One region of the Vibrio sp. SS-MA-C1-2 genome, then DNA from elsewhere that is predicted to be linked to it. Evidence: predicted binding sites of a transcription regulator. Region 1 holds the regulator's gene; the other holds the start of a gene.
The links. Region 1 encodes MetJ, which represses methionine synthesis genes. Its sites were predicted from a motif close to TTAGACNTNTANANGTCTAA; they were not measured.
Positions count from the first base shown of each region.

Region 2: a site for MetJ is predicted at 5,416-5,435, ahead of metH (methionine synthase). Genes of this name have one in related genera too.

Region 1 is NZ_CP090981.1:432,140-448,171, forward strand. Features, by position in the region: gene argC (N-acetyl-gamma-glutamyl-phosphate reductase) at 1-653, opposite strand, end outside; gene argE (acetylornithine deacetylase) at 949-2,088, shown strand; gene ppc (phosphoenolpyruvate carboxylase) at 2,285-4,915, shown strand; gene L0B53_RS06580 (PadR family transcriptional regulator) at 5,346-5,915, shown strand; partial or broken gene metF (methylenetetrahydrofolate reductase) at 6,080-7,017, opposite strand; gene L0B53_RS06590 (aspartate kinase) at 7,227-8,612, opposite strand; gene L0B53_RS06595 (O-succinylhomoserine (thiol)-lyase) at 8,622-9,782, opposite strand; gene metJ (met regulon transcriptional regulator MetJ) at 10,015-10,332, shown strand; gene rpmE (50S ribosomal protein L31) at 10,435-10,647, opposite strand; partial or broken gene priA (primosomal protein N') at 10,916-13,113, shown strand; gene cytR (DNA-binding transcriptional regulator CytR) at 13,320-14,324, shown strand; gene L0B53_RS06620 (SPOR domain-containing protein) at 14,580-15,005, shown strand; gene hslV (ATP-dependent protease subunit HslV) at 15,180-15,713, shown strand; gene hslU (HslU--HslV peptidase ATPase subunit) at 15,725-16,032, shown strand, end outside.
Region 2 is NZ_CP090981.1:789,468-805,499, forward strand. Features, by position in the region: gene L0B53_RS08290 (hypothetical protein) at 1-291, shown strand, start outside; gene L0B53_RS08295 (translocation/assembly module TamB domain-containing protein) at 258-2,744, shown strand; partial or broken gene metA (homoserine O-succinyltransferase) at 2,827-3,764, shown strand; gene L0B53_RS08305 (sodium:proton antiporter) at 3,922-5,211, opposite strand; gene metH (methionine synthase) at 5,535-9,218, shown strand; gene L0B53_RS08315 (MazG nucleotide pyrophosphohydrolase domain-containing protein) at 9,310-9,678, shown strand; gene lysC (lysine-sensitive aspartokinase 3) at 9,792-11,147, opposite strand; gene L0B53_RS08325 (PglL family O-oligosaccharyltransferase) at 11,314-13,092, opposite strand; gene uvrA (excinuclease ABC subunit UvrA) at 13,357-16,032, opposite strand, start outside.

The sequences.
Region 1 (16,032 bases):
ATTTCTGGCTGATGACGGTGAGTAAAAATACCATAAGGTTGTAAACTGACTTGGCAAAAACTATTATTTAGCCCTGCTTTACGTCCAGCGCCTGAAACACCACTCACCGCATTAATCACTGGCCATTGATTTTTATCAATTAAACCTGCATCAAGTAGCGGTTTTAAAGGTAGTTGTGATGCCGTAGGATAACAACCTGGAACAGCAATCAATTGAGCTTCTTTGATCTGTTCTTGATTCCATTCGGCTAGACCATAAACCGCTTGTTCCAACCAATTTAATTCTTGGTGTTCAAAACCATAAAACTCTTGATAGAAAGATTCACTTCTTACTCGGAATGCGCCAGAGAGATCAAAAACCACACACTGTTTCGCTAAAAATTGATCGGCAATATCATGACTAACTTTGTGCTCAGTTGCTAATAGTACGATATCAATATCTGCTGCAATTTCAGCAATATCATTTAATGGCAAAATTTGTTGCTCTACCACGCCAGATAGTTGAGGATAGAGTTCTGACAAGCACTTATTTTTATCGACACTTTGCTGAGAAACATAAAGCCCTGAAAGTGTCAGGTTTGGATGTCGGTTAACGATTTTTGCTAACTCAGCTCCGGTATAACCACTTGCTCCAACAATTGCTGCTTTTAACATATTGATATCATTCCGTTGTGAATTTTATTCTAAATGCGACTTTTTTATTGACTATTTGATTTGGACTGTGAATATAGTAATCACGATAACTACACCAAGTAATAGATAACAATCATCGTCGGAGAGAGAGGTGAGAGATACACTTTAGTTGGTTCATAGAATCAAAATCCTTTTATACTCATATGAAATCTAATTTAATAACAGACTCTGAATAATGCTTTTTTATTCATTGATCTTGAATTATTATGTTTTTACCTGTTATTTGTTCCGCTGTCAACTATGGATATAGACAAAAATGCAATTTCCTACTTTTAACCACATTTACCACACCTTAATTTCTACCTCTTCCATTAGTTCTCCTGACCAACGTTGGGATCAAGGAAACCAAGAGGTCATTACTCATCTTGCCCAATGGTTAGAAGATCTTGGCTTTGCGGTTGAAATCGAAGAGGTTGAAAAGGGCAAAATGAACCTCCTAGCTAAGAAGGGTGAAGGTACAGGTGGACTGCTATTAGCCGGTCACACTGATACTGTTCCTTACGATGAAGGGCGATGGGATTATGATCCACTGGCGTTAACTGAAACTCATGATCGCTTTTATGGTTTAGGAACTGCGGATATGAAAGGTTTCTTTGCCTTTATTATTGAAGCAGTCAAAGAGTTTGATCTCTCTGGTCAAACCAAACCGCTTTATGTCTTGGCAACCTGTGATGAAGAGACGTCGATGCTTGGTGCTCGCCACTTCACAGAGAGCAGTACCATCAAACCTGATTATTGTATTATTGGCGAACCAACAAGCTTAAAACCTATCCATGGCCATAAAGGTCATATTGCGCAATCTATTCGTGTCACTGGTAAATCAGGTCACTCATCAGATCCGGCTAATGGCATTAATGCGATTGAGATTATGAACGAGGTGATGTTCGCCCTTATGCAATTAAAACAGCGCCTAATCAAAGACTATCATCATCCAGGATTTGCTATTCCACACCCAACCCTAAACTTAGGCCATATACATGGTGGAGATAGCCCAAACCGAATCTGTGGTTGTTGTGAATTACATTTTGATCTCCGTCCACTACCAGGATTAAGTATTGACGGTTTAGAGAATCAAATCCGTCAATCTTTAGCTGACATCGAACAGAAATGGCCAAATTTACTTTCGATTACCCATCTCCATGAACCAATCCCAGGTTATGAATGTGCTGGAGAAGAAACTTTTATCCGTGATTTAGAGATCATTACTGAACAAAAATCAGAGACCGTTAACTACTGTACCGAAGCACCTTTCTTACAACAGCTCTGCCCAACATTGGTTCTTGGCCCTGGTTCAATCAACCAAGCCCACCAACCAAATGAATATTTAGAACATAAGTATATTCAACCAACAATTGCTGTTTTACAGCAAATGATAGGTAAATATTGCTATAACTAAGTATAAAAAGTAATCAACAATAGAGTGATCCAGAGCAATTATCTGCATAATATTACTCTATTTGTTTGATAATAATCATAAAGTGGTAGTTTCTTTCTTACAATTGATGTAATAAATGGGCTAGGATGTAATCAAATACCAAAATCAGTGACGGAGTTCACTGATTTGTAGTTAATTTACGAGATGGATACGATATATGAATTCTAGGTATGAAACGCTAAAAAGCAATGTCAGCATGTTAGGCCATTTATTGGGTAATACAATTCAGGATGCTCATGGCAAAGAGTTACTTGAAAAAGTAGAAAAAATCCGCAAACTTTCTAAATCTGCTCGCCCTGGAAATCCTGAAGATCAAGAGCAACTAGTCGGTGAGTTAAGAGATCTTCCTGATGATCAACTTCTTCCCGTCGCTCGTGCATTTAGTCAATTCTTAAATCTAACTAGCATAGCCGAGCAATACCATACTATCTCTCGTCATTGTGAAGAGAATATCTGCAGCCCAGACTCCATTGATGCTCTCATCGGTAAACTGCAACACAAAAATATCACTCAAAACGAAATCCATAATGCGATTAATGAATTGGATATTGAGTTAGTTCTTACCGCTCATCCAACTGAGATCGCTCGTCGTACGATGATCCATAAGCTGGTTGAGATTAACAAATGTCTCTCTATCTTAGAGCTCAGTGAAATATCTCCAAAAGAACGCAAGAAAACTGAGCTACGTCTTGAGCAGTTAATTTATCAATCTTGGCACTCTGATGTTATTCGCAAACAACGTCCAACTCCCATTGATGAAGCAAAATGGGGATTTGCGGTTATTGAAAACTCATTATGGCAAGCCGTTCCTGAGTTTGTTCGTGAGCTTGACGATAAATTAACAGAACGTTTAGATATTAAGCTGCCAATCGATGCTCGCCCAGTTCATTTCTCATCTTGGATGGGCGGTGATCGTGATGGTAACCCGTTTGTAACGTCAAAAGTGACCCAAGAAGTTATCTTACTCTCTCGTTGGAAAGCCGCAGAGTTATACCTTAATGATATTCAAGAGTTAATTGATGAGCTATCAATGACTCAGTGTAATGAAGAACTGGCAAACTACAGTGAAAATCAACACGAACCTTACCGTGCGGTATTAAAAATACTCCGCACGCAGCTAAATAACACCTTAACGGTAATTAATGCTCAGCTAAAGAATGAACATGCGCCTAATCTTGAAGTGATTACTCATGTTGAGCAGTTATGGGAACCTCTTACTCTCTGTTATCAATCACTGCACGATAGCGGCTTAGGCATCATCGCTAACGGTCAGTTACTCGATATTATCCGTCGTGTACGTTGCTTTGGTATTAATCTGGTTCGTTTAGATGTTCGCCAAGAAAGTACTCGTCATTCAGATGCGATTGCAGAACTAACTCGCTATTTAGGTCTTGGTGACTACAACCAATGGAGTGAGCAAGATAAAATTGCTTTCCTTGTTAAAGAACTTTCATCAAAACGGCCATTACTACCAAGAAACTGGCAACCATCACCTGACATTCAAGAAGTTTTTGACACCTGTAAGATTATGGCAAAACAGCCAAGAGAAGCATTTGGCTCTTATGTTATTTCAATGGCCAGAACCGCATCAGATGTCTTAGCCGTTCACCTGTTACTACAAGAAGCGGGTTGTAACTTCCGTATGGATGTTTGCCCGTTATTTGAAACATTAGATGATTTAAATAATGCGAAATCTGTAATGTCTCAACTATTGAGCATCGATTGGTATCGTGGTTTTATTAAAAACTTCCAAATGGTAATGATCGGTTACTCTGATTCAGCTAAAGATGCCGGTGTGATGTCTGCGGGTTGGGCACAATATAGTGCAATGGAAGAGTTAGTGACGGTTTGTGAAGAAGCTAATGTGAAACTGACTTTATTCCACGGTCGTGGTGGCACGGTTGGTCGTGGTGGCGCACCAGCTCATGCGGCACTACTTTCTCAACCACCAGGAAGCTTAAAAGGTGGTTTACGTGTAACAGAACAAGGTGAAATGATCCGCTTTAAGTTAGGTCTTCCTGATGTTGCGATCAATAGTCTATGCCTTTACACCAGCGCTATTCTTGAAGCCAACTTAATCCCGCCACCAGAACCTAAGCAAGAGTGGCGTGATTTAATGGAATCACTCTCCGCAATATCTTGTGAAGCATACCGAAAAGTTGTGCAAGAAGAACCTGATTTTGTGCCTTATTTCCGAGCAACAACCCCAGAATTAGAGTTAGGTAAACTACCACTAGGTTCTCGCCCTGCAAAACGTAATCCAAACGGTGGCGTAGAGAGCTTACGAGCAATTCCGTGGATTTTTGCATGGAGTCAGAACCGTTTAGTTCTTCCTGCATGGTTAGGTGCTGGTGAAGCGATTCAATACTCAATTGATAAAGGTCACCGCCAGTTACTAGAAGAGATGTGTCGTGAATGGCCATTCTTCTCAACTCGCCTTGGTATGCTAGAGATGGTTTATACCAAGACTGACAGCGAAATTGCTCGCTATTATGATGAGCGTCTTGTTGAACCGCAGTTCTTGCCACTTGGTGTCAATTTAAGAGAGCAGCTAACAAAAGATATTAAAGCAGTATTAACTATAGAAAACACAGCAAGCTTAATGGAAGAGAACCCTTGGGGTGCTGAATCAATCCGACTACGTAATATCTATACTAAGCCATTAAATATGTTACAGGCCGAATTACTCTACCGTACTCGACAGCAGGATGAACTATCTCACGAGATGGAAGAGGCATTAATGGTAACAATTGCAGGAATTGCAGCAGGAATGCGTAACACTGGCTAATAAACCCAGTAATTTAATCTGAAATCTAGCGCATAAAATGGTCTTATCAATTGGTAAGACCATTTTTTTGATCGAAAACTGTCGAAATATCACATTTTATGAAGAAAGTTACTCGATATCATCTAGAGTTCATGTACTACATTTAAATATAATGTAATATATCTTCTTGTTATTATAGGGATTATTAAAAAGTAGAAAGCAAGGATTGCTTATAAAAGTTATAGCAACAAGTGTAAACGATGAGATTAATTAGATTAATCACTGACCACACCTGTTACTCCAACTTTCCAAGATTCAGGCCTATGTATCTTGTAGATGGCCTTAGTGATTTACAGCTAAAACTTAAAAAATATAAAGTTTGAACTCTCTTAATATTCCCCTTTATTCAAATTTTCTTTTTAACTTTAAATCAATTATGGATGATAGATAAATGTCACTACCTCACGTAATACTTACAGCACTCAGCAAAGATGCCTCTACTGGCTACGATATCACTAAACAATTTAGCCAGAACATCGGTGAATATTGGAAAGCGAGCCACCAGCAGGTTTATCGCGAGCTAAATAAAATGGCAAAATCAGGACTGGTAACTTGCGAACTACAACCACAAGATGGTAAGCCAGATCGCAAAGTTTATTCAATTACTGAACTTGGTCGTCAGAATCTACAGGAGTGGTTAAAAAAGGAAATCTCTTACCCAACGATTCGTGATGAACTATCCGCTAAATTATTGGCTTGTAGCGTTAATGATTCAGAACCAATGCGTAAGCATCTACTGAAATTTATTAATGAATCAACACAAACGCTTGCACAATATCGTGCGATCGAAGAGAGTCAGTACAGCAACTATAAAATGCTCGATCGTCAAGCACGTTTAGATCGTCTAACACTACGCCGTGGTATTCTACAACACCAATCGTGGATCATCTGGGCAGAAGAGTCTCTAGAAGAGCTTAGTGCTATCGATAGCTACGAAAACAGCACGGCTAACGTTGCATAATTTGACTTTTCATCGCTCGTTTTCATTATTAATAATAAAAGCTAGAGCCAATGAACAGTCAAAAATGAAAAAAGTCAGGGTGATCAATTGAATTGATTAACCTGACTTTTTTTGTATTTACCCACTCTGATATCACTTGATTGGATAATACCGAACTAATGAGCTTAAACCGTTGTAATAATCTTTGGCGTCTCAGTGACTGATGGTTCAAGCGATAGCTCAGGTCTCACGCCTAACATATGACAGATAGCATAAGTGAGTTCAGAGCGGTTTAAGGTATAAAAATGGAAATCTTTCACGCCTTCACGACTTAACACTTTGACCATATCAATCGCCGTATTAGCACCAACAAGTTGTCGTGTTGTTGGATCATCATCTAAACCACTAAACTGAGTCTGCATCCATGCAGGAATTCTGACATTAGTCATTGCTGCAAAGCGCTGTAACTGCTTAAAATTAGAAACAGGTAAAATGCCCGGAATAATTTCCACATCAATTCCTGCAGTGACACAGCGATCTCTAAACCGTAAGTAGCTTTCAATATCAAAGAAGAATTGAGTAATCGCACGATTTGCTCCAGCATCAACTTTACGTTTTAAGTTAATTAAATCTGCTTGGGCACTTTTTGCTTCAGGGTGAACTTCAGGATAAGCCGCCACCGAGATATCAAAATCAGCGATATCTTTAAGTAGAGCAACAAGATCTGACGCATATAGCTCAGGAATAGTACTATTTTGCGGAAGATCGCCACGAAGTGCGACAATATCACGAATCCCACTCTGCCAATAATCTTTCGCTAATGTTCTTAATTCATCTTTTGAAGCATCAATGCACGTTAAGTGAGGCGCGGCAATTAACCCCGTTTGAGATTTAATATCTTTAATAATCGAGTGGGTTCTTTCGCGCTCACCAGAATTAGCACCATAAGTGACCGAGACAAACTTAGGTTTTAGAGATTTAAGCCGATGAACAGATTGCCATAATGTCTGCTCCATCTTTTCATTACTTGGAGGAAAAACTCAAAAGAAACATTAATATCACCATTAAGATCGGCGATATTCTGATTTAATGCATCTAATTGGCTTACATGTGAATACGCCATAATGATCATCCTTAATTTATTGAAATGCCAACGTCCTTACAAATCATTTTAGACGTCTATATGGCTACAACATTACGCGATGTAGAGAGGATGTCAATGCTCATTGATAATAAAAATAACAAAGATGATTAATATCCTTAACAATCACTCTGTTTTTAAAACTACGATTAAAGAGCATCAGTAGTCGATACCCTAAATAATAAGATCGACTAGTCTGCTGTTGCTTGAAATACCGCAGAATGAATATGAGAGACTAAACGATCGGTATCACTCGTTGATAGTACGGCAATCAGACTTAATTCAGTTTCACTCATCGCGATAAAGTCGACAGACTCTTGGGCTAACTGCTGATAAAAGAAGTGGCAGTGGTGCTCATTCTTACTCACCCCCGCACCAACAATCGCAATAAGATCACACTGCTCTTTTATAGATACTTCGCCATCAATACTGCTTTTTACGATAATATCGTGCACATTCGCCATTAAATCCTGCTTATAAGCGACAGAGATAACCTGTTGTTGTTCATCGGTATGCAGCACTAAAGGAGAAAGTTGATGGTGAGCTAATAACTGCTCTAGTTCTATCTTATTATGGGCGAAATCGTGACTTTCAGGAATTTGAATATCGATCACCGCAATATTATTTAATGCCGTCACTATTTTCGCCCCACATCCACTGGCTAATATTCTTTCAATCTTCGTTGAGCCAACATTAGGACGATGACTGCTGCGCAGCATTAAATCTGTCGTGCTTTGGGCAATAGGCTGTAATGTACGATGATGAAGGACAGGAGCGCCTAAGCGAGCTAACTCATTCGCTTCATCCAATCGCAATAACGGTAATAGGCAAGCATCATTCACTTTGCGTGGATCGGCACTGAAAACGCCGGCAACATCACTCCAAATCGTCACTTTTAAGACCTCAGCTAATGCACCAATAACCGTAGCAGAGTAATCAGAACCATTACGTCCTAAAAGTACCGTTTCTCCCGCTTGATTCTGCGCCATAAAGCCCGTAATCACAATTCGATGGCCATGATGCTGAGTCAATTGCTCCATCAATAGAGGCCAAGATAACCCACGATTCACCTCAGGCTGAACCGCTTTCTCAGCACGTAAGAAGAGTCGTGAATCTAACGTCGTCGCAGGAAGTTGATTTACATTAAGTAATGCACTCAACAATCGAACAGACCAGCATTCACCAAACCCAATAATCGTTGCGGTTTTTGATTCAGAAAGTGCGCGATTCTGATAACTTTTCAGTTCGGTAATGTCACTCTGTAGTCGAGTAGTGAGATCTTTCGCTTGCTCAATCGGCAATAACTGCTCAATTAAACCCTTTTGGAATTCATAGAGTTGAGTTAATTGCTGCTCAGCAAGATCAGGGTGTTCAATACGCGTATCTAACCATGCAAGCAGACGATTAGTGGTGTCACCAGCAGCTGAAACTACGATAAGATCATCGCTAGTCGAGAACTCAGTCAAGATAGAGATAACACGCTGAAAACAGATAGGATCAGCAAGGCTACTGCCACCAAACTTATGCAGCTCTCTGGTTGCGGTAGGTTGAGACAATATCGTAGATTCAGTTAGCATGGTTTTGTCCTATTGAATTGCTTTATTTAATGCTTGAGTTAAATCTGCCACTAAATCATCACCATCTTCTAAACCTACAGAGAGGCGTAGCAGCATTGGTGACAATCCAGCTTCTTCTTGAGCTTCATCTGACATAGCACGATGCGTCATGGTACGTGGATGAGCAATCAGACTTTCAACACCACCTAATGATTCAGCCAGTGAAAATAATTTCAGCTCAGAGATAAATGTTTTTAATTGTGTTTCGCTGCCATTAAGCTCAAAGCTTATCATTGAACCAAAACCCGTTTGTTGTTTTTTCGCAATTTCATGGCCAGGATGCGTCACTATACTTGGATGATACACTTTTTCGACCAAAGCGTGTTGATCTAACAAAGTTAAAACTTTAGCGGCATTCTCTTCATGACCTCTCATTCTCACGGCTAAGGTTCGAATACCACGTAGTGTCAAATATGAGTCAAATGGTGAACTGGTTGCGCCAATGCAGTTACCCATAAAAATTAGCTGTTCAGTATCTTCAGGCGTTTTAGAAACCACCACACCACCCACGACATCTGAATGACCATTAATGTACTTTGTTGTGGAGTGAACAACTAGATCCGCCCCTAAAGTTAATGGCTGTTGCAATAACGGAGAGAGGAACGTGTTATCAACCACCACTCGGCAATCAGTTAATTGTTTCGCTTTTTGGCAGATATCAGCAATATCAACAACACGTAACAGCGGGTTTGAGGGCGTTTCTAACCAGATCATCTTTGGGTTTTGTGCCAATGCTTGTTGCCACGCCTCTTCATCACTCTGATCGATAAAAAGAACCTTAAAATCACCCTTTCTTGCTCTGACATCAAACAGACGATAAGTTCCGCCATAACAATCATGCGGCGCAATAATAAGATCGCCAACAGAGAGTAACGAAGCTGCCAAGTTAACGGCAGACATACCACAATTGGTCACAACCGCACCGTCGCCTTGCTCAAGGTCAGCTAAGGTTTTAGCCAATAAGGTACGGGTTGGATTACCTGAGCGTGAATAATCATACTGAGGAACAGAACCAAACTCAGGAAAACTATAGTTAGAGCTCAAGTAAATAGGTGGAACAACCGCGTTATGTTGCGTATCAGATTCAATACCGGTTCGAACGGCAATAGTCGCTAGTTTTTTCTCTTTCATGAGTTATCCCTTCCTCATTAATAAAATATTAATATACTCAAAATAAATTACCCTAATTAAAGAGTAAAACATAACATTACCAGCTTTATTTAAACCGTCAACAATCTAGACGTCTATATGTCTTTGCTTAAAGCGAGAAATACCGTTAAAATTCATCATATCGAAAAAATGGCAATCGTTATCTGGACGAAATTGCCTCAAGTAACCCAAATGATTGTAGAGAAGGTGTAACATGGCTGAATGGAATGGCGAATATATTAGCCCGTATGCGGAACATGGAAAGAAAAACGAGCAGGTAAAAAAAGTCACTGTTTCAATTCCATTAAAAGTATTGAAGATATTAACGGATGAGCGCACACGTCGTCAGGTGAATAATTTACGCCATGCAACCAATAGCGAGCTGCTCTGTGAAGCTTTTCTTCACGCCTACACCGGACAACCTTTGCCAACGGATAATGATATTCGTAAAGATCGTATTGAAGACCTTCCAGCAGAAGCAAAAAATATGATGAATGAAATGGGATTACTCGATACAGATACAAACGAATAATTAGTCTTAGTACCAGATCTTGAACAACTAACGACTCAACGCTTAAATGACAGATAAAAAAAAGGATGCATCAGCATCCTTTTTTTATGTATTCGGGTAAAATTACTTTTTACCAACCATACCGAAACGCTTGTTGAAGCGATCAACACGGCCACCAGTATCAACAACACGTTGCTTACCAGTGTAGAATGGGTGACATTTGTCACATACGTCTAGGTTGATGCTTTTACCTAGAGTAGTGTTGAATTCAAATGTGTTACCGCAAGAACATTTTGCAGTTTCTGCAGTGTACTCAGGATGGATACCTGTTTTCATGGTGTTACCTCAATATAAAGGCCGTACCGCTCTTCCGATCCAAAGCCGGACACCGTACGTCATTAAAAAAATTTACAATATGTAAGGCGCAGGATTGTAATCAATTGCTCAATTTCGATCAACTATTTTACTGCTTTTTATTTCCCTATCTTAACGATTAATGACTTATTTACCGGTTTCACCTTAATTTATCTCTGTTAATATAAAAGAGATAATACAATACCCTACTTTTTTCACTTTTATTGACTGTTAGGTAGCCATATTTTTTATGCCCAATATCGCCCATGTTGCTCTACCTGTACCTCTTGATCGCAACTTTGATTACTTAATTCCCCAACATCTTTCTACAGTCATTGGTGGACGAGTATTAGTGCCATTTGGACGACAAAAGTTGGTTGGTATTGTCATTGCGGTTGATGATAAAAGTGATTTCTCCCTTGATAAGCTAAAACCCATTATTGACGCATTAGATCAACAACCTATTTGGCCAGAAAAGCTCTATTCTCTTTTGCGTTGGGCAAGTCATTATTACCACTACCCTTTAGGTGAAACCTTTGCCAATGCACTTCCGAGTTATCTTAAAAAAGGGAAACCTGCCACACGCAGTTCGCTTCGTTTATGGCGATTAACAGAACAAGGCAGAGAACAACCATTAACCGCACTAAAAAGAGCGCCAAAACAAGTGGCTATTTTAACTCGTTTGGCCAATCGTCCCGTTGAGCATCAACAGTTGATAGAAGAGGAGATCAGCACCGCTACTTTAAAGGCTGTTGAAAAAAAGGATGGGTTGAGTCTTTTTCAGAAGCGGCTAGCGATTGTCAATGGCATAAGTACCTTGCTGTTACAGAAGAGAAACCAAGGTTAAACCACGAGCAATCATTAGCGGTCGCAACCATCAATGCACAAAACAGTTTTGCTTGTTATCTATTAGATGGTGTGACAGGTTCAGGGAAAACAGAGGTTTATCTTAATGTCATTGAGTCTGTGCTCGCAAAAGGTCAACAAGCGTTAGTATTAGTCCCGGAGATAGGCTTAACACCGCAAACCATTAGTCGCTTTCAGCGCAGATTCAATGTGCCAATTGCCGTTATTCACTCCGGTTTAAATGATACCGAACGTTTTCAAGCTTGGTTAGATGCCAGAGATAATCAAGTTGGAATAGTATTAGGTACTCGCTCTGCCCTCTTTGTTCCTTTTGCTGACCTTGGTATCGCCATTATCGATGAAGAACATGACAGCTCTTACAAGCAACAAGATAGCCTACGTTATCATGCTCGAGATCTGGCAGTATTTCGGGCTAACCAGCATAAAGTTCCTATTATTTTAGGCTCAGCAACGCCGAGTATTGAAACCTTACATAATGTTCAAACAGGTAAATATCACTCCTTAGTTTTATCACAACGCGCCGGAAATGCGATTGCTGCTACTTATCAGATCATCGATGTCAAAGGTCTCTATCTTCAAGCTGGGCTTTCTGCACCTATGTTGGCTGAAATGAGAAAACATCTTAATGCCGGTAATCAAGTGATGTTGTTCTTAAATCGTCGAGGCTATTCACCGACGATTATCTGTCATGAATGTGGTTGGATTGCAGATTGTCCACGTTGCGATACTCACTACACTTATCACCAACATAATCGTGAACTCTGCTGTCATCATTGTGGTATTCAACGCCCTGTTATGCACCAGTGTGGTAGCTGTGGTTCAACACAATTACAGCCTGTAGGTGTCGGGACAGAGCAGTTAGAACAACAACTGAATGAGCTTTTCTCTGAATATAAAACGATTCGTATCGACAGAGATAATACTCGCCGTAAAGGAGAGTTAGAAAGCCATCTCAATGCGATTCATAATAATGAGTATCAGATCCTGATTGGTACACAAATGCTAGCAAAAGGTCACCACTTTCCCAACGTTACATTAGTCGGTTTAATTGATGTAGATAGCGCGCTATTTAGTAGCGATTTCAGAGCACCAGAAAGATTAGCTCAACTCTTTATTCAAGTGGCCGGTCGTGCAGGAAGAGCCAGCAAACCAGGAACCGTATTACTGCAGACTCATCAACCTGAACATCCATTATTACAGACACTATTAACGTCAGGCTATCCTGCATTTAGCCAAACCGTGCTACAAGAAAGACAGCAGACAATGCTGCCACCTTACGTCCAACTGGCACTTTTTAGAGCAGAATCAAATGACAGTGACAGTGTTGAGCAACTCTTACAGCAAATCAAAGGGATCTTTCAAAGTCACCCGTTATACGATGTTAATACGCCCGTATTAGGTCCAATTCCAGCCCCATTAGCGCGTCGGGCAGGAAAATATCGTTGGCAACTGATCCTCCAAACCCCTAACAGAACAAAAATGCAGCAAATCATTGCCAGCGCTAAGCCTGCGATTAGTTTGCTTCCTTTAGCTAAAAAAGTACGCTGGACGATTGATATCGATCCACAAGATATGAGCTAAGTTACTGAAAATAAAATATTTCACATATTAAAAAATTAATAATTTCTTTATAACGAGATCGGGATCACATCAAAAATTGACGTTATGTTAAGCAATTCATGTTTAGAATTATCGACAATTGTTAGTATGGTGTTTCAATAGCACATAAAACAACCATATTAAATGTGGGCTTATTATGCAGGTTTATATATAGAGGAATGATAATTATGGCGACAATGAAGGATGTTGCACAGGTAGCTGGCGTGTCAACAGCAACCGTATCTAGAGCATTAATGGATCCAGATAAAGTTTCAACATCAACCCGACATAAAGTAGAGCAAGCGGTAATTAATACGGGTTATTCTCCTAGCTCATTAGCCCGTAACCTACGCCGTAATGAATCAAAAACTATTCTTGCACTTATCCCTGACATCTGTGATCCCTACTTTAGTGAGATTATTCGTGGTATTGAAGATGCAGCGATGGATCATGGTTATTTAGTCTTATTAGGTGACAGTAGCCAACACACCACCAAAGATAACGCCTTTGCAAATCTCTTTTATACGAAACAAGCTGATGGGATGTTACTTCTTGGTTCAGATCTTCCTTTTGACATTAGCAAGCCTGAGCAAAAAAACTATCCACCACTGGTGATGGCTTGTGAATATAATCCAGAGTTGGAGATCCCAACCGTTCATATCGATAATTTAACCGCAGCATTTGAAGCTGTTAATTATCTCACTCAAAAAGGTCACACACGTATTGCGACGATTATGGGGGCATCTTCTGCCTCTCTTTCCCATTTCCGTCATCAAGGGTATGAGCAAGCACTTCATCGTTACGGTATTACACCAAACCCAGAGTATATTTTTGAAGGTGATTTCAGTTTTGCTTCAGGTGCTCACGCTGCATCAACATTATTGACACTTCCCGAGCCACCAACCGCTCTATTTTGTCACAATGATATGATGGCCATTGGTGCAATGCAGCAAGCAAAAAGACTTGGTATTAAAATTCCTGAAGAGCTTTCCATTATCGGCTTCGATGACATTACTTTTGCTGAGTATTGCGAGCCAGCATTAACAACAGTATCACAACCTCGATACGATATCGGTAGAGAAACCATGTTAATGTTACTGGATATCCTACAAGGAAAAGAGGTGAGTAAAGGATCTCGTTTATTAGATGCTCAATTAGTGATTCGAGAAAGTGTATCAACTCCGATAAGCTAATGATATTTAATTTATATCGGCACTAGTCAGTATCGATATAAATGACTATTATTAGATAAATCACACTACCGATAAGATATGTTAAAGCTGAGTGGCAACTAAAGATTATGTACGTCGTGGTCGTGCAAAAAAGAAAACTACCACAAAAAAAGTAGCGCTAAAAAGAAGCAAGTCGCAACACAACGTCGAGTCTCGATCAAATTTATTCTCTTCGCTGTTATTCTCCTCTCCCTTTTTTGTTATGGGCTCTATTCGTTGACTCAATCACCAGCACCACAGATTGAGGATACCCCTGTTCCTGTCAAAGAGGTATCTAAACCCAAACCAAGCCGACAAGAGAGTGACAATTTACCACCCAAGCCGACTGAAAAGTGGAGCTACATTGAAGAATTAGAAAACAAAGAAGTGACAGTAGAAGCGGTCGATAAGACAGGCTCCACCCATCGTTATTTGATGCAATGCGGCGCTTATAAATCCAAAGATCAAGCCGAACAACGTAAAGCAATGATCGCCTTCCAAGGATTAAACAGTCAAGTTAAAGCCAGCACTGGCACAAAGGGAACGTGGTATCGTATTATTTTAGGGCCATACCCACAAAAGCGTAAGGCTGAGCAGGATCGCCACACACTGCAACGAGCAAAAATCACCCCCTGCGCTATTTGGTATTGGGAATGGGATTAACTCAAAATCGAACCACCATAAAGATTAGTTTGACTAAATAAGCGAATAAATGGAGCATTAATTGCTCCATTTTTTATTTCTCCTTTCTGTTGCCATTGAAATATTCAACATTGCCCCAATCTTACAGTTATAGACAAAGCTGGATTCCACCAGAAAAAAGAGTGAGGTTATTTCGTGACTACTATTGTATCTGTACGTCGCAATGACAAAGTGGTCATTGCAGGTGATGGGCAAGTTTCCCTTGGCAACACGGTAATGAAAGGCAATGCGCGTAAAGTTCGTCGTCTCTACAACAACAAAGTATTAGCTGGATTCGCTGGCGGAACAGCGGATGCATTTACCTTATTCGAACTATTTGAACGCAAGTTAGAGATGCATCAAGGTCATCTAACTAAAGCGGCGGTTGAGCTCGCCAAAGAATGGCGAACCGACCGCATGCTTCGTAAACTAGAGGCGATGTTAGTGGTTGCCGATCATACGGCCTCTCTCATCATTACAGGTAACGGCGATGTTGTTCAGCCAGAGCACGATCTTATTGCGATTGGCTCAGGTGGTAATTACGCCCAAGCAGCGGCAATGGCATTATTAGAAAACACCGAATTAGATGCGCGAGTTATCGCAGAAAAAGCATTAAAAATTGCCGGTGATATCTGTGTATTCACTAACCATACTCAAACTATCGAAGAACTCGATAGCAACCAAAAATAGGGTTTACCAATATGTCTACAATGACTCCGAGAGAAATCGTCCACGAACTTGATCGTCATATTATTGGTCAAGCAAACGCTAAACGTTCCGTTGCTATCGCGCTGCGTAACCGTTGGCGTCGTATGCAATTACCCGTTGAACTTCGTGCAGAAGTCACCCCTAAAAACATCTTAATGATCGGTCCAACCGGTGTGGGTAAAACTGAAATAGCTCGCCGTTTAGCCAAATTAGCAAATGCACCATTTATAAAAGTAGAAGCGACAAAATTTACCGAAGTCGGTTATGTCGGCAAAGAAGTTGAGATGATTATTCGTGATCT
Region 2 (16,032 bases), 360 kb from region 1:
TTCGATGCAGTATTAGTGAGCCGTTATTTTCAGTGGCCATTGCAAGGTCAAGCCGATTACCAGCTTCATAATAGTAATGTTAGCGTTCAAGGTGATCTTACGCGTTATGGTTATCACTTATCGACGACAGCTGAAGGCAAAGAGATCCCTAAAGCAAAATTAGCCGCTTCAGGCAGTGGAGATATTGATCAAATTAAGCTCGATCAATTAAAACTTGATGGGCTTGGAGGCACAATTCAGGGGCGGGCACACTTTTCTTGGCAATACCCAATGCGTTGGGGGGGGAGTTAACGGCAGATAATATTAACCCACAACTTTATTGGCCTGATATTGCTGCTGTACTTTCTGGTGACATTTCAACAACAGGAAAATTAGAAGAGAATGGCAGTTGGTTGGTTGATATCCCTAAGGCTAAAATTAATGGCTTATATCAAAAACTTCCTCTAGATTTAGCTGGTGATTTAAAAGTTTACGCGACTGATCAACAAGATATTCCAACTTTTATCAGTCAAGGACTAAAACTCGTCCATGGTGATAATCATCTGATTGCTAAAGGAGCGTTAAAAAAACAGTTAGCACTCTCTTTAGATATCAATGCACCGAACTTAACCAGCTCAATTCCTGATGCTGGTGGTTCTATTGTTGGTAAAGTTGATATTAAAGGCTCGGTGAATAATCCTCAGGCAGTGGTGGATCTTACTGCGAATCAATTCTCTTGGCAGAAGTTGGTTTCATTAAAGCAGTTAAAGTTACAAGGAAAAATAGAGCAAAGTAAATTAATTGCTGGAGATCTTAAACTTGATATTGTTGAGTTAAATATGGAAGGGGAGTCAATTCAGTCATTAAGTGCCTCTTTATCTGGTGATGAAAATGAGCACAACTTATCGGTGGAGGCGAAAGGTAAGCCTGTTGGTGTAAATATTAAATTGAAGGGAAAGCTCAATCGTGAAACCGGTTGGCAAGGAACATTCGCTAAAAATAGTATTATCACTCCCGTAGGCCAATGGACAATTGATAAAAACAGTCAATTTAATCTGCTCTTTAAAGAAGAAAAAATCACCACTAATAATCATTGCTGGCGACAAAATAATGGAACAATCTGCTTTAACGATGCGTCTATTTCTCTTGCTGGAGAAAAAAGCCAGAGCCATGTTGTAATCAATCAGCTGTCATTAAAAGCATTACAACCTCTTTTGCCAGCTCACTTAACTCTCAACACCATACTTAATGGTGATGTTTTAGCGCAATGGGGAGGAGATGAAAAACCTCAATTAAAAGGAAAGCTAACCACCAAAGAGGGCGAGCTAAAGCGTAATACAACAGCAACTACATTGATAGCATGGAATGACATAACATTAACGAGTCAATTTAAAGGACAGCAACTCGAACTCGATTTTATGATCGATCTGCAAGATAACGGCAGTGTTAAAAGTCAGTTGATTATTGACGATCTCTTTGCTGCGAATAAACCCTTAAAAGGGCAGTTGGTTATTGATAACGTAAACATTCATCGCTTCTCAAATTTACTGGATGATGGAGCTCAACTTTCAGGAGAGTTAAATAGCCAGCTCATGTTAGGAGGTACGCTATTAAAGCCTGAAGTCAAAGGAGATTTAAATCTCAGCACCTTAGTTTTTAATAGTGTCATTTCACCTTTGGTGGTGAATGATGGTTACATCGATCTTAAGCTTCATGGTTATGATGCAGACTTGAAGAGTGAGATCACCACCAATGAAGGAAAGCTAGATATTACAGGGACTGGAGACTGGCGAGACCTTAAAGCCTGGGAAGCGAAGTTATTTGTAAATAGTAAAGCATTGGAAGTGAAAGTGGATTCCTTGGTTGATCTTAAACTCACGTCTGATATTGAGATTAATGCCAAACCTGGTCGAACTTATGTTACTGGAGATCTCTCTATTCCTTGGGGGCGAATCGAGGTGAGTAAGATTCCAGAAGGGGCATACTCTGTTAGTGATGACCAAGTATTATTAGATGAGCAGTTAAAACCCATACAAGATGAGGCTGCCACCAAGTTTAATATTGATGCAGATATTAAATTAGATATTGGTGATGATGTCAGAATTAAAGCTTTCGGCTTAAAAGGTAATCTGGCTGGACGATTACAGATCAAACAGAATCGTGGTGAACCTCGAGTTGTTGGTCATATCAATGTTGAAAAAGGGACATATAACTCCTTTGCTCAAGACTTGGTGATTCGAAAAGGAAAGCTGCTTTTTAATGGTCCTCTTGATCAGCCATTTTTAGAGGTAGAAGCGATTAGAAATCCAGCCAATACCAACGATGATGTGATTGCTGGTATTCGGGTTAATGGTTCTATTGATGATCCAACGGTTGAAGTCTTCTCTGAACCAAGCTTACCTCAAACTGAAGCGCTCTCTTATTTAGTGCGAGGACGTAAACTTGATAGTGATAGCGGTAATAACTCGATGACAACGGCACTATTAGGGATGGGATTATCACGTAGTGGTAAGTTGGTTAATCAGATTGGTGATGCATTTGGTGTTGATCAATTAGCTCTCGATACCGAAGGTTCTGGGGATTCATCTCAAGTCACTGTCAGTGGCTATGTTACTGATGACTTACAAGTTAAATACGGTGTTGGGCTATTTAATTCATTAGGGGAGTTCACGTTACGATATCGAGTTTTAGAAGATCTCTACTTAGAAGCTGTGTCAGGATTAGACAGTGCGGTGGATATTCTTTATCAGTTTAATTTTGATTAATTATTTTCAGGACTCGACATTAAGAGATTGGCAATATAGTATCTAGAAGTCTAGATGTCTATTTGATGGTAAGGAGACCATTATGCCAATTAAAATTCCTGATTTATTGCCTGCTAGCGATATATTACGTAATGAAAATATCTTCGTTATGTCGGAAAGTCGCGCAATGCACCAGGATATTCGTCCACTTAAAGTGCTGTTGCTGAACTTGATGCCAAAGAAGATCGAGACAGAAACTCAGTTTATGCGTTTATTATCAAATAGCCCACTTCAAGTTGATATAGAGTTACTTCGTATTGATAATCGACCAAGTAAGAATACCCCAACCGAGCATTTAAATAACTTTTATCGTCAATTTGAAATGGTCCAAGATCGTAACTTCGATGGCATGATTGTCACTGGGGCACCTTTGGGATTGGTACCATTTGAAGATGTGGTGTATTGGGATCAAATAAAAAAATTCTTACTTGGGCAGAAGATCATGTGGTTTCGACCATGTATGTTTGCTGGGCAGTTCAGGCTGGATTACAACTCCATTATCAATTGGAGAAAAAAACGAGAACGAATAAGTTATCAGGGGTTTTTCAACATCAACTACAGGTTCCTCAACATCCATTATTGCGTGGATTTGATGATGAATTTTTAGCACCACACTCAAGAAATGCTGATTTTCCTGTCGACTTTATTGAGCAACATACCGACTTAGATGTCCTAGCGAGTTCTGATGAAGCAGGTGTCTACCTTGCAGCGAGTAAAAATAAGCGACAAGTGTATGTATCAGGACATCCTGAATATGACCCATTAACCTTAGATGCTGAGTATCAACGAGATTTAGGTGAAGGTATTAGCCCTCAAATTCCTGAAAATTACTATCCTGATAATAACCCTGAAAATAGACCAAAAGCGAGTTGGCGTAGTCATGGCCATCTGCTCTTTTCTAATTGGTTAAATTATTGCGTTTATCAGCAGACACCGTTTGATCTCTCTTCTCTTGATCATAGCTACTTTACGTCTGAGTAGTTTTATTTACGTATGAATAGTTTTATTAGCGTCTGAGTTACTATTTTATGTTTGAATAGCTATTTGTATCTATATTGAAAATAATAAAAAGCTCGGCTTGCTATTTAATAGCAAACTGAGCTTTTTTAGTTTTTAATCAACGTTTTATTGATTTTTATTAATCACTTTTCTTATTCTCTCTTTCCCATATTTTAGCTTTTTCAATCATAGGAATAATCGTTGAGCCTTGTATTAAAATAGAGAAAACTACCACCGAGTAGGTCATCACGAGAATAATTTCTCGGACATCAATGTTCTTCTCTGGAATCACCATCACTCCTGCGGGTACCGACATCGCCATGGCTAATGCTAAGCCACCACGTAGGCCGCCCCAAGTTAATATGCGCTCGGAGTAGTAGTTATATTTACGATGACGTGAGAAGCCGATATAACACATTTTAACACTAAGGTAGCGACCAAGTAGGACTAACGGAATTGCAAGCACCATTAAGATCCAGTCTTCTTGGTGGAATTGGAATTGAAGCATGGTTAGACCGATCAATAAGAATAATATGCAGTTTAAGAACTCATCAATCAATTCCCAAAAGTGATCTAAGTGATCTTCACTCTCTTTAGAGAAGCCAATATAGCGTGTCCAGTTACCAATCATGATACCCGAAACGACCATTGCAAGAGGACCCGAAACATGGATAACTTCAGCAAAGGCATAACCTGCAGTAGGAATACCTAAAGTGAGTAACTGTTCCATTGAGTGATCATTGGTAGAGCTGATTAAATAATGGAAGATAAGCCCTAAAACAAAACCATATAAGATCCCGCCAACGGCTTCATGCAAAAATAACTCAATCACGCCACCGACAGTGGGTGTTTCGCTACCAAATGCAATGGTTAATAACGTCACAAAGATGACTAAACCAAAACCATCGTTAAAGAGAGATTCTCCCTCTACTTGAGTTGAGATTCGACGTGGAGCATCAAGTTTTTTGACAATAGCCAGAACTGCAATGGGATCCGTCGGTGAAATAAGTGCGCCAAAAAGTAAACAATAGATAAAATCAAGTGGGAACCCAAGAAGTTGCACGATACCCCATAAAGCGATACCGATAAAAAAAGTAGAGAATAGAGTCGCACCTAAAGCCAAAGCGGTAATTTCCCACTTTTGATCTTTCATGTGGGGAAGTTTAATTCCTAACCCACCCGCAAAAAGTAGAAATCCTAAAATACCTTGTAAAAGAAAGCTCTGAAAATCAATTTTAACCAATTGGCTTTCAGCAAGTTCTTCGAGATGAAACCAGCCATTATGACCAGCAATAACAATGCCTAATGAGAGGATTATCGCACCCGCAGTAATGGCGATTGTTGTTTGCATTTTACCAATTTTACTGTTGATAAAGGCGATAAACATCGATATCGCGGCGAGAAAACAGAGTGTACTGTAAACCGACATATTTCGTTCCTAGTGATGATTAATCTAGATTGATATCCAAAAGCTTTAGAGCTATTGATGAGTGGCAAGTAAGTGAGAATAACACTTTCGTAACAACCACAATTATAAGGGTATAACTTAAAGAGCTAGAATATAGATCTACTTTGCAATAAAGACTATAAAAAAGAGCAATTAATTAAAAATCATTTCTGATCGTTGTTATTTTTAGCCATCTATACTTCTGTTGCTAATATGTTAGGATGGTGATTAGCGATAGAAATATAAGCAGAATACCTTTTTATATCTAAAATAATTAATGCCATCAAATAAAGGAGTAAGGGTTGATGAGTACTCAATTCAAATGTGATAGGACGTTACAAATTCAAGATGCTTTAGCACAAAGGATCTTAATTATTGATGGTGGCATGGGGACAATGATCCAAGGCTACCAGTTAGAAGAAGCCGATTTTCGTGGTGAGCGCTTTTTAAATTGGACTTTAGATGTCAAAGGTAATAACGACCTATTAGTCTTAACTCAGCCACAAGTGATTACTGAGATCCATGATGCTTATTTGGAAGCTGGCGCTGATATTATCGAAACCAATAGCTTTAATGCGACTTCCATTGCGATGTCTGATTATGAGATGGCAGACATCAGTGCTGAAATTAATTTAGCAGCCGCAAAATTAGCCCGTCAGGCTGCAGATAAGTGGAGTGCGATTACACCCGATAAACCGCGTTATGTTGCCGGTGTTTTAGGACCAACAAATCGTACTTGCTCGATGTCACCAGAAGTTAATGATCCCAGTTTTCGTAATATTGATTTCGATACACTCGTTGAAGCCTATCAAGAGTCAACAAAAGCCTTAATTGAAGGCGGGGCTGATATCATCATGATAGAGACCATCTTCGATACCTTAAACGCTAAAGCAGCGGCCTTTGCGATTGAATCTGTTTTTGAAAAACTTAATTGCCGCTTACCTGTGATGATCTCTGGCACCATTACTGATGCATCAGGACGAACGCTATCGGGGCAAACAACAGAAGCATTGTATAACTCTCTTCGTCATATTAACCCTCTCTCATTTGGTTTGAACTGTGCATTAGGCCCTGCTGAACTACGCCAGTACTTGGTTGATCTTTCGAATATTAGTGAATGTGCGGTCTCTGTGCATCCAAATGCCGGTCTACCAAATGCTTTTGGTGAGTATGACTTAGAGCCTGAGGAGATGGCAGCCCATATTAAAGAGTGGGCAGAGAGTGGCATTGTGAATATTGTCGGTGGCTGTTGTGGCACAACGCCAGAACACATTAAAGCTATCGCTGAATCGGTAGCAAATGTCACGCCAAGGGTTGCGGCTGATCTCCCCGTTATCTGTCGTTTATCTGGTTTAGAACCACAAAACATTACCGCTGAAACGTTATTTGTCAATGTCGGTGAGAGAACAAATGTTACTGGTTCTGCGCGTTTTAAACGTCTTATTCGTGATGAACTTTACGATGAAGCATTAGATGTTGCTCGTCAACAAGTAGAAAGTGGCGCTCAGATTATTGATATCAATATGGATGAGGGAATGCTCGACACTAAAGCGTGTATGGTTCGTTTCCTCAATTTAATTGCTTCTGAGCCTGATATCTCTCGTGTGCCAATCATGATTGACTCCTCAAAATGGGATGTCCTTGAAGCTGGGTTAAAGTGTGTTCAAGGTAAAGGTGTTGTTAACTCTATCTCACTTAAAGAGGGAGAAGAGAACTTTATTCAGCAGGCCAAGTTAATCCGTCGCTATGGTGCGGCAGTGATTGTGATGGCATTTGATGAAGAAGGTCAGGCTGATACCAAAGCTCGTAAAGTGGAGATCTGTACTCGTGCTTATAATGTGCTGGTGGATAAGGTCGGTTTTCCTGCGGAAGATATTATTTTCGATCCCAATATTTTTGCAGTGGCAACAGGCATTGAAGAGCATGATAACTATGCCTTAGATTTTATCGAAGCAACGGCTGAAATTAAACAGACTCTTCCTTATGCGATGATCTCTGGCGGTGTCTCTAATGTCTCTTTCTCTTTCCGTGGAAACAATCCTGTTCGAGAAGCGATTCATGCGGTTTTCCTTTACCATGCGATTAAAGCTGGTATGGATATGGGGATTGTTAATGCAGGACAGTTAGCGATTTATGATGATCTTCCTATTGAGTTAAAAGATGCGGTTGAAGATGTGGTGTTAAATCGCAGAAGTGATGGTACTGAACGTCTCTTAGATATCGCGAATAAATATCGAGATAGTGGGCAGCAAGAGCAAGAGAGTTCAACTCAAGAGTGGCGAAGTTGGTCAGTAGAAAAACGACTAGAACACGGATTAGTTAAAGGCATTACTGAATTTATTGTCGAGGATACTGAAGAAGCACGTTTAAATGCTGAACGTCCTTTACATGTCATCGAAGGTCCTTTGATGGATGGGATGAATGTTGTCGGTGATCTGTTTGGTGAGGGAAAAATGTTTTTGCCTCAAGTGGTGAAATCAGCTCGAGTAATGAAGCAAGCTGTCGCCCACCTTGAACCTTATATTAATGCCAGTAAAGAGCAGGGGCAGAGCAACGGTAAGATCTTATTAGCGACGGTAAAAGGTGATGTTCATGATATCGGTAAGAACATTGTTGGTGTCGTACTGCAATGTAATAACTTTGAGATTATCGATCTTGGGGTGATGGTGCCGTGCGATAAGATCCTTCAAGTCGCTAAAGAAGAGAATGTTGATATTATTGGTCTAAGTGGACTCATTACCCCTTCATTAGATGAGATGGTTTATGTGGCAAAAGAGATGGAGCGTCAAGGATTCGATATCCCATTATTGATTGGTGGCGCAACAACCTCTAAAGCACACACTGCCGTGAAAATTGAGCATAACTATCATGGGCCTGTTGCTTACGTTTCAAATGCTTCACGCGCGGTGGGTGTTTGTAGTTCATTACTATCTGAAGAACATAAACCTCAATTTGTTGAACGATTAACTGCTGAGCACCAAACCGTTCGAGAGCAGCATGCCCGCAAGCGTAAGCCTTCTGTTCCTGTGACTCTGCAACAAGCAAGAGATAACGCTTATTCAATCGATTGGCAGAACTACACGCCACCAAAACCAGTGACAACCGAATCGACGGTGATTGTGAATCAGCCTATTTCTGAGTTGAGAAAATACATTGATTGGACGCCTTTCTTTATGACGTGGTCATTGATGGGGAAATACCCTGCAATCCTTGACCATCCATTAGTGGGTGGGGAAGCGACTAAGCTTTTTGATGACGCCAATACTATGCTCGATCAATTGGAATCAAATGGTGAGATGAGTGCCAATGGTATCTGTGGCATTTTCCCAGCGAATCGTGTTGGCGATGATATTGAAATTTACTATGATGAGAAACGCGATAAGGTACTTAAAACCGTTCACCATTTACGTCAACAGACCAAAAAAGCCAAAGGGGCAAACTACTGTTTAAGTGACTTTGTTGCCCCTAAGTCGAGTGGCAAAGCTGACTGGTTAGGTGCGTTTGCTGTAACAGGCGGGGTAGGTGAGGATGATATTGCTCGTCACTATAAAGAGGCAGGAGATGACTATAATGCGATTATGGTACAAGCCATCGCTGACCGTTTAGCTGAAGCCTTTGCGGAATATCTTCATCAACAAGTGAGAATCAAGCAGTGGGGGTTTGCTGCAGATGAGCAATTGAGTAACGATGATCTTATCCGTGAAAAGTATCAAGGTATTCGTCCTGCTCCGGGTTATGCTGCTTGTCCTGAGCATACCGAGAAAGAAGCTATTTGGCAGCTTTTAGGTGTTGAAGAGAATATTGGTATGAAGCTGACTGAAAGTTTTGCTATGTGGCCGGGGGCTTCAGTTTCAGGTTGGTATTTCTCTCACCCTGAAAGCCGTTATTTTGCTGTGGCTCAGATTCAACCGGATCAAGCTGAAGAGTATCGACAACGAAAAGATTGGCAACAGAGTGATATTGATAAATGGCTAGCGCCTAATCTGTAGACTAAACAGCAAGGCTCTTTTTATAAGAGCCTTTTTTATTTTATACTCATCATTAAAATAAAAAGTATAAAACTTAATGGAGGTGATAATGATGAATGACTTAAATCGACTATTGGAAATTGCACGTTATAAGTCAACGATTAATCAAAAAGATAATTGGTCTAATCGATCTGATATCTATTTAGTTGAGATCAAAAAAGAGGTTGATGAAGTCGCTGAAGAGTTACCTAAAAATCGCCGCTGTTATTTAGAAGATGAATTAGCAGATGTGTTGTGGGACTACAGTAACCTGTTATTGGCCTTAGAAGAAGAGGTGGGGATTGATCCTCAGTCAGTGATTGCAAGAGCTTGTAATAAATACCAAGAGAGAGTCGCCGCATTAGAGTCGGGTGAAGGCTGGAAAGCAGTCAAAGAAAGACAGCAAGCGAAATTAGCTCTTGAGTTAGCACAAGAGAGTTGAGTCAATTATCGCTTGATTAACTGGATAAAGAAAATAGCGTTAATACTTCCATTTCCAACGAGACATTTCCAACGAGGAAGTTATAAGAGATATTAACGCTTTTATCTGTTTTTTTATTCAAACAGAGCTTGATGAAGCTCTTTTACCACATTTTTCGCATCGGTTTCATTGACTAAGAAACAGAGGTTATGTGGACTTGCACCGTAACAAATCATTCGTAAATTATAATCTTCCAATGTACCAAAGACCTGTTTTCCCGCTCCCTTAGTTGAACTCATTGAGTTACCAATAAGCGCAACTAAACTGAGATCACTTTCGACTTCAACACGACAAAGCTTAGATAATTCATCAAAAGCCTCTTGAGGAAGTTGTGGCGAGCCTCCACAGGTATCTGGTTGATCTAAGGTTAACGACACACTCACTTCTGATGTGGTAATCAAATCAACGGAGATTTTATGTTGCGCTAAGATAGTGAAGACTTCTGCTAAGAAACCGTAAGAGTGAAACATATTCAAACTATGGAGGGTTATCATCGTCTGATTACCACGTAGTGCAAGCGCTCTGAATAATGGTAGCGTTTCTGACTTCTCTTTTACCCAAGTTCCTCCTGCTTCTGGATCTTTTGAGGAACCAACAAACACGGGGATTTGATGACGAACTGCTGGGATCAAAGTTGAAGGGTGGAGAATTTTCGCCCCAAAGTTTGCCATTTCTGAAGCTTCACTAAAACTAATTTCAGGAATTGGTCGTGCCGCAGGAGCTATTCGAGGATCGGTGGTGTAAATACCTGGAACATCAGTCCAAATTTCTAAACAAGCCGCATTAATACCTTCAGCTAAAAGCGCCGCACTATAGTCACTACCACCACGACCAAGGGTTGTGGTTTTGCCCTCTTGGTCTGAACCAATAAAACCTTGAGAAACAACAATGGCGTTTTCACATGCTGGACGTAAATCGGCCAAACAGTGATTCTTGATTTGTTCAATATCTGGTAGCGCTCGACCAAACTGACTGTCTGTTTTTAATACCTGGCGAATATCAAAACGAACAGCATTGTTTCCTCGTTCTCTCAGAAGTTGAGCAAAAAGGAGAGTGGATAATAATTCGCCACAAGAGACGAGTTGATCAGTTATTTCAGCACTGGTTTTGTTTGCAGCTTGCTCGGAAAATTGAGCGATATCGGCAAGCAATAAATCGATGGTTGGTTTTAGCTCAGATCCTTGGTTTAAGTTACTTAAAACTGAATCATGGATGGCGGTAATTTTGCTAATAATATCTGTTCGTTTTTCTACAGTATCAATACCAGAGGCGAGTTCAACTAATAGGTTAGTGACTCCTGAGCAAGCGCTAATGATGACTAAGCGTGTATTTGGGTTATTTTCAATAATGCTGGCGCTGCGACTCATCGCGGTAAAATCAGCGACGCTCGTGCCACCAAATTTAGCGACGGTTATATTTTGTTGCTTCAATGTCGACTCCCTTAACTATTTAAGCACTTTATTTTTTTACTAATCCATTGAGAAATAATTAATCCAGTCATTTCAGTTCAGATCGGTATTTTTATCCATTACCTAATTGATAATGATTTGTTGATTAAATGTCAATGCTTATATTGGGTTAATGGGTAATTTATCGTTATTGAGATGTCCCGGTTAATGTCTTTAACACATTCTTAGGTGTTGTTTTTGTAGCGTTACTTGGATGATAATCAGGATCGGTGATAGTAAAGTGGTTAAAGAGGTAATTACCTTCTAACTTTATTAGTTCAGCTTGCTGTTGTTGCCCAAGCGCTTGATGAGCTCTAAATAACTGTTGATAGATTTTAGGACGAGGGTGCCTTTTTGCCTGCTCTGTCGCCCAGACAATGTATTCATCGAGTAACTGGCGGTTTTGTGATGCGATACCACGTTCAAGTTTGCTCTCATATTGAATCTGATCAAGGGAGTTTTGCCAAATAATAATCGTGTGAAGACGGCGTTCTAGCTTATTTAAACTAATATCCCCTTGTTGATAACGAACCACATAACTGCCTTGGTATAAGGTTGTCGCCATCAAAAGAAATGTGATTGAAAATAAGATAACACCGAGGACTTTCATTATCTGGTAGTGTTTTAATTCAAACTGTTTACGTTTTGGATTAAGGCTATCAATCCAATAAATTAAAACAATGAAGATGACCCAATGAGGGAGCGATTGGTAAAAAGGGAACTCTAATTGCGTATGAATAACGATAGGGAAAAAAAGCGCGACTAAAGCTAAACGTGTCCCTTTTACTGCTTTTAATATCCGAGATAAGACTAACCATGACGCATAAAGCAAAGCCATTAACGGAATAAGGCCGCCTTCTGAGATCCAGTAAAGAAGTTCATTATGAGGATGGGTAAAGCCAGGTAAGCCATAGTATGGAAGATAATTTGCTTGCTGCCATTGTGCGGTATTAATAATGTATGCAGACTCAAAGTTACCATAACCAACCCCCATCCATGGGTATTCAGCAAAGAGGTGCAAGGTTTGTGGGAATGTATACCAACGAGCACTCTCAAACCCTAAGTGTTGAGAGGGTATTTCACTATTGATATATCCCTCACCAATAATAGTCATCGTTGCCGCGATAACTAATGTTGCCACCCATAAATAGATAAGCTTTTTAGGTGCAAACTTTATTAAATAAGGGATTAAAAGCAGAGAACCCACAAAGGCACCAATCCAGCCAACTCTTGAAAATAGGACGATAAGTAGGGGAATAGTGAGGATTGGAGTGATTAGTAATAGGGTATGACGAAAATTAATTTTCCCACGATACATCGGTACTCTGGCTAACATATAACCTGAAATAACCAACCCGGTTGCAAGAAAGCTAGCCATAAGATTTGAGTGTTGGAAAATACCATATGGGCGATTAGCCAATAGCTCATAACCGCCACTGTTTCGACTATCAAAAAGAAGAAACTGTGCCCAACCCAATACAGCTTCAATCCAAACAGCGACAATAATTAACCATAATATTGCTTGTTTCTGACGGTAGTTAAATGAAAATTGCTGCAATGAAAAGAAGAATAGAACACCAGCCCATAGACCGACTATTCGAGGATAACTTTCAGAAATATTAGCATTACTATAACTAAGAGGGATTGTCAGTAGTATGGCGCAGAAGATCAGTTTGAGGGTTAAGCTGTTATAACGAAGTTTATGTTGTCTGCCAGCTTCAATAAAACCAATTGAGATAGCCGCGGCAATAAAGATCCAGCCAAAGCTGTTAAAAGGAAGAGAAAGTCCAGTCCCCCCTAAATTCCGCATATAGAAGTGCATAGCCGCAACAAAGAATAGCCCTAATGTAATAATTAAGGGTTTTATCAATGGCTTTCGAACGCCTCTTGCTGCTAATGTTGTACCACGTAAATGCAGGATACTCACGAGATTAATCACACTCCATGATGATAAGTTCTTTGATTGTTGCTGATTTAACGCTTAACTTCAATCTAAAGTATACTCTTGATACTTGAAGTCGCTAGGTTGTTGGTTGCACTGATTCGCCTCAATCACATAGTCCGTCTATGCTCATGAGGCTTCATTTTTTTATTTTTTATTGCGCTATTTGCTTTGGATTTTTAAGTAATCTGGATCTTCAAGTTACTTGTTTTCTCAAATAACTTGAGATTTTCAAATAACACAGCATTATTATTTTAATAGTGGTTTTAAGAAGCGAGCTGTATGAGAACCTTTTACTTTCGCTACCTCTTCTGGTGTGCCAGATGCAACAATTTTACCCCCACCATCACCGCCTTCTGGCCCAAGATCAATAATCCAATCTGCAGTTTTAATGACATCAAGATTATGTTCGATCACAATAATAGTATTGCCTTTTTCTCTGAGACGATGAAGTACCGTTAACAGCAGTTGAATATCATGGAAATGAAGCCCGGTTGTTGGTTCATCTAAAATATAAAGGGTTTTTCCTGTGCTGCGCTTTGATAGTTCTTTCGCTAATTTTACACGCTGAGCTTCACCACCAGACAGGGTTGTTGCTGCTTGCCCTAAACAGATATAAGAGAGTCCAACATCAATTAAAGTTTTGAGTTTTCTTGCAATAGCAGGGATTGGTGCAAAGAAAGTATGTGCATCTTCTACCGTCATTGATAGGACTTCATCAATACTTTTGCCTTTGTACTTAATATCTAATGTTTCACGGTTATAACGCTTACTATGACAGGTATCACAAGGGACATAAACATCAGGCAAAAAATGCATCTCGACTTTGATAACGCCATCACCTTGGCAAGCTTCACATCGTCCACCTTTAACATTAAAACTAAATCTTCCTGGTTTATAACCACGAGCTCGGGCTTCTTGGGTACCAGCAAACAGTTCTCGAATCGGAGTAAAGATTCCAGTATAAGTTGCAGGATTTGAACGAGGAGTTCGTCCGATTGGGCTCTGGTTGATATCGATAACTTTATCAAAGTGCGCTAAACCATCGATCTTCTTGTAAGGAGAGGCTTCACCCGTCGTTGCACCATTTAATTGCTGATGAGCTAGAGGATAGAAGGTGTCATTAATCAGCGTTGATTTTCCTGAGCCTGACACGCCAGTGACACAAGTAAAAAGACCCACTGGAATGGTAGCATCGATCTTTTTCAGATTATTGCCACTAGCGCCATAAAGCGTGACCACTTTTTCTGGATCCATGACCGTACGTTCAGTCGGCACTTCAATTTTTTTCTTACCTGATAGATAATCGCCCGTTAATGAACGCTCACTATTAATAATGGTTTTATAATCGCCCTCTGCGACAACCTCACCACCGTGAACCCCAGCTCCGGGACCAATATCAATAATATGGTCAGCAGTTCGAATGGCGTCTTCATCATGCTCAACCACCAAAACCGTATTACCGAGATCGCGAAGATGGGTTAAGGTTTTGAGTAGGCGTTCATTGTCTCGTTGATGCAGACCAATAGAGGGTTCATCAAGTACATACATCACACCAACTAAACCTGCGCCAATTTGACTTGCAAGGCGAATACGTTGTGCTTCACCACCAGATAAAGTGTCTGCACTACGAGATAGATTAAGGTAATTAAGCCCGACATTGACCAAGAAGTGTAAGCGTTCATTAATCTCTTTTAAGATTTTATCCGCAATTTTTGCTCGTTGACCGGTGAGTGCGAGTTGCTTAAAGAAATCTAACGCATCACTGATACTTTTTTCACAAATATCATGAATTGGCGTTTGATCGATAAAGACGTGACGAGCCTCCGAACGAAGTCGTGAACCCTGACAATCACTGCAAGTTTTATTGGCGATAAACTTAGAAAGATCTTCACGTACCGAGTTTGATTCGGTGTCACGATAACGACGATTCATATTATTTAAAATACCTTCAAAAACATGACGACGAATAACAGAATCACCACGATCGTTAGTATATTTAAACTCAATTTCAGTTCTTCCTGATCCTTCTAAGATCACTTTTTGGATCTTGTTTGGAAGTTGAGAAAAAGGCGTTTTAATATCGAACTGATAATGTTCAGCTAAAGACTTCATCATCTGAAAGTAATAAAAATTACGTTTATCCCAGCCTTTAATCGCCCCATCAGCTAAACTCAGATCAGTATTTTGGATCACTTTTGAAGGATCAAAGTATTGTTGTATGCCTAAACCGTCACAGGTTTCACAAGCGCCTGCTGGATTGTTAAAAGAAAAGAGACGAGGCTCTAACTCTTGCATGCTGTAGCCACAGTGCGGACAAGCAAAATTAGCCGAGAATAAGGTATCAGGCTCATTTTTATCATCCATGGAACCTATTTTAACGATTCCGCCTGATAAGGTAATTGCAGTTTCAAAGGACTCAGCCAAGCGTTGCTTAAGATCATCTCTGACTTTAAAGCGATCAACGATGACTTCAATGGTGTGCTTTTTGTGGAGTTCCAATGTGGGTGGATCAGAAAGATCGCAAACTTCACCATCAATACGGGCGCGAATATAGCCTTGTGCAGCGAGGTTTTCTAATGTCTTAGTATGTTCACCTTTACGGCCATCAACAATGGGCGCAAGCAGCATAAGCTTTTTGCCTTGTGGGGCGGTGAGTACATTATCAACCATCTGGCTAATTGTCTGAGCCGCTAGAGGGGCATCATGTTCAGGGCAGCGAGGCTCACCAACACGGGCATAAAGTAGACGTAGATAGTCGTAAATCTCAGTAATGGTTCCTACCGTCGATCGAGGATTATGAGATGTCGATTTCTGCTCAATAGAGATAGCAGGAGAAAGGCCTTCAATATGGTCAATATCAGGCTTTTCCATTAAGGATAAAAATTGACGGGCGTAAGCAGATAGGGACTCAACATATCGACG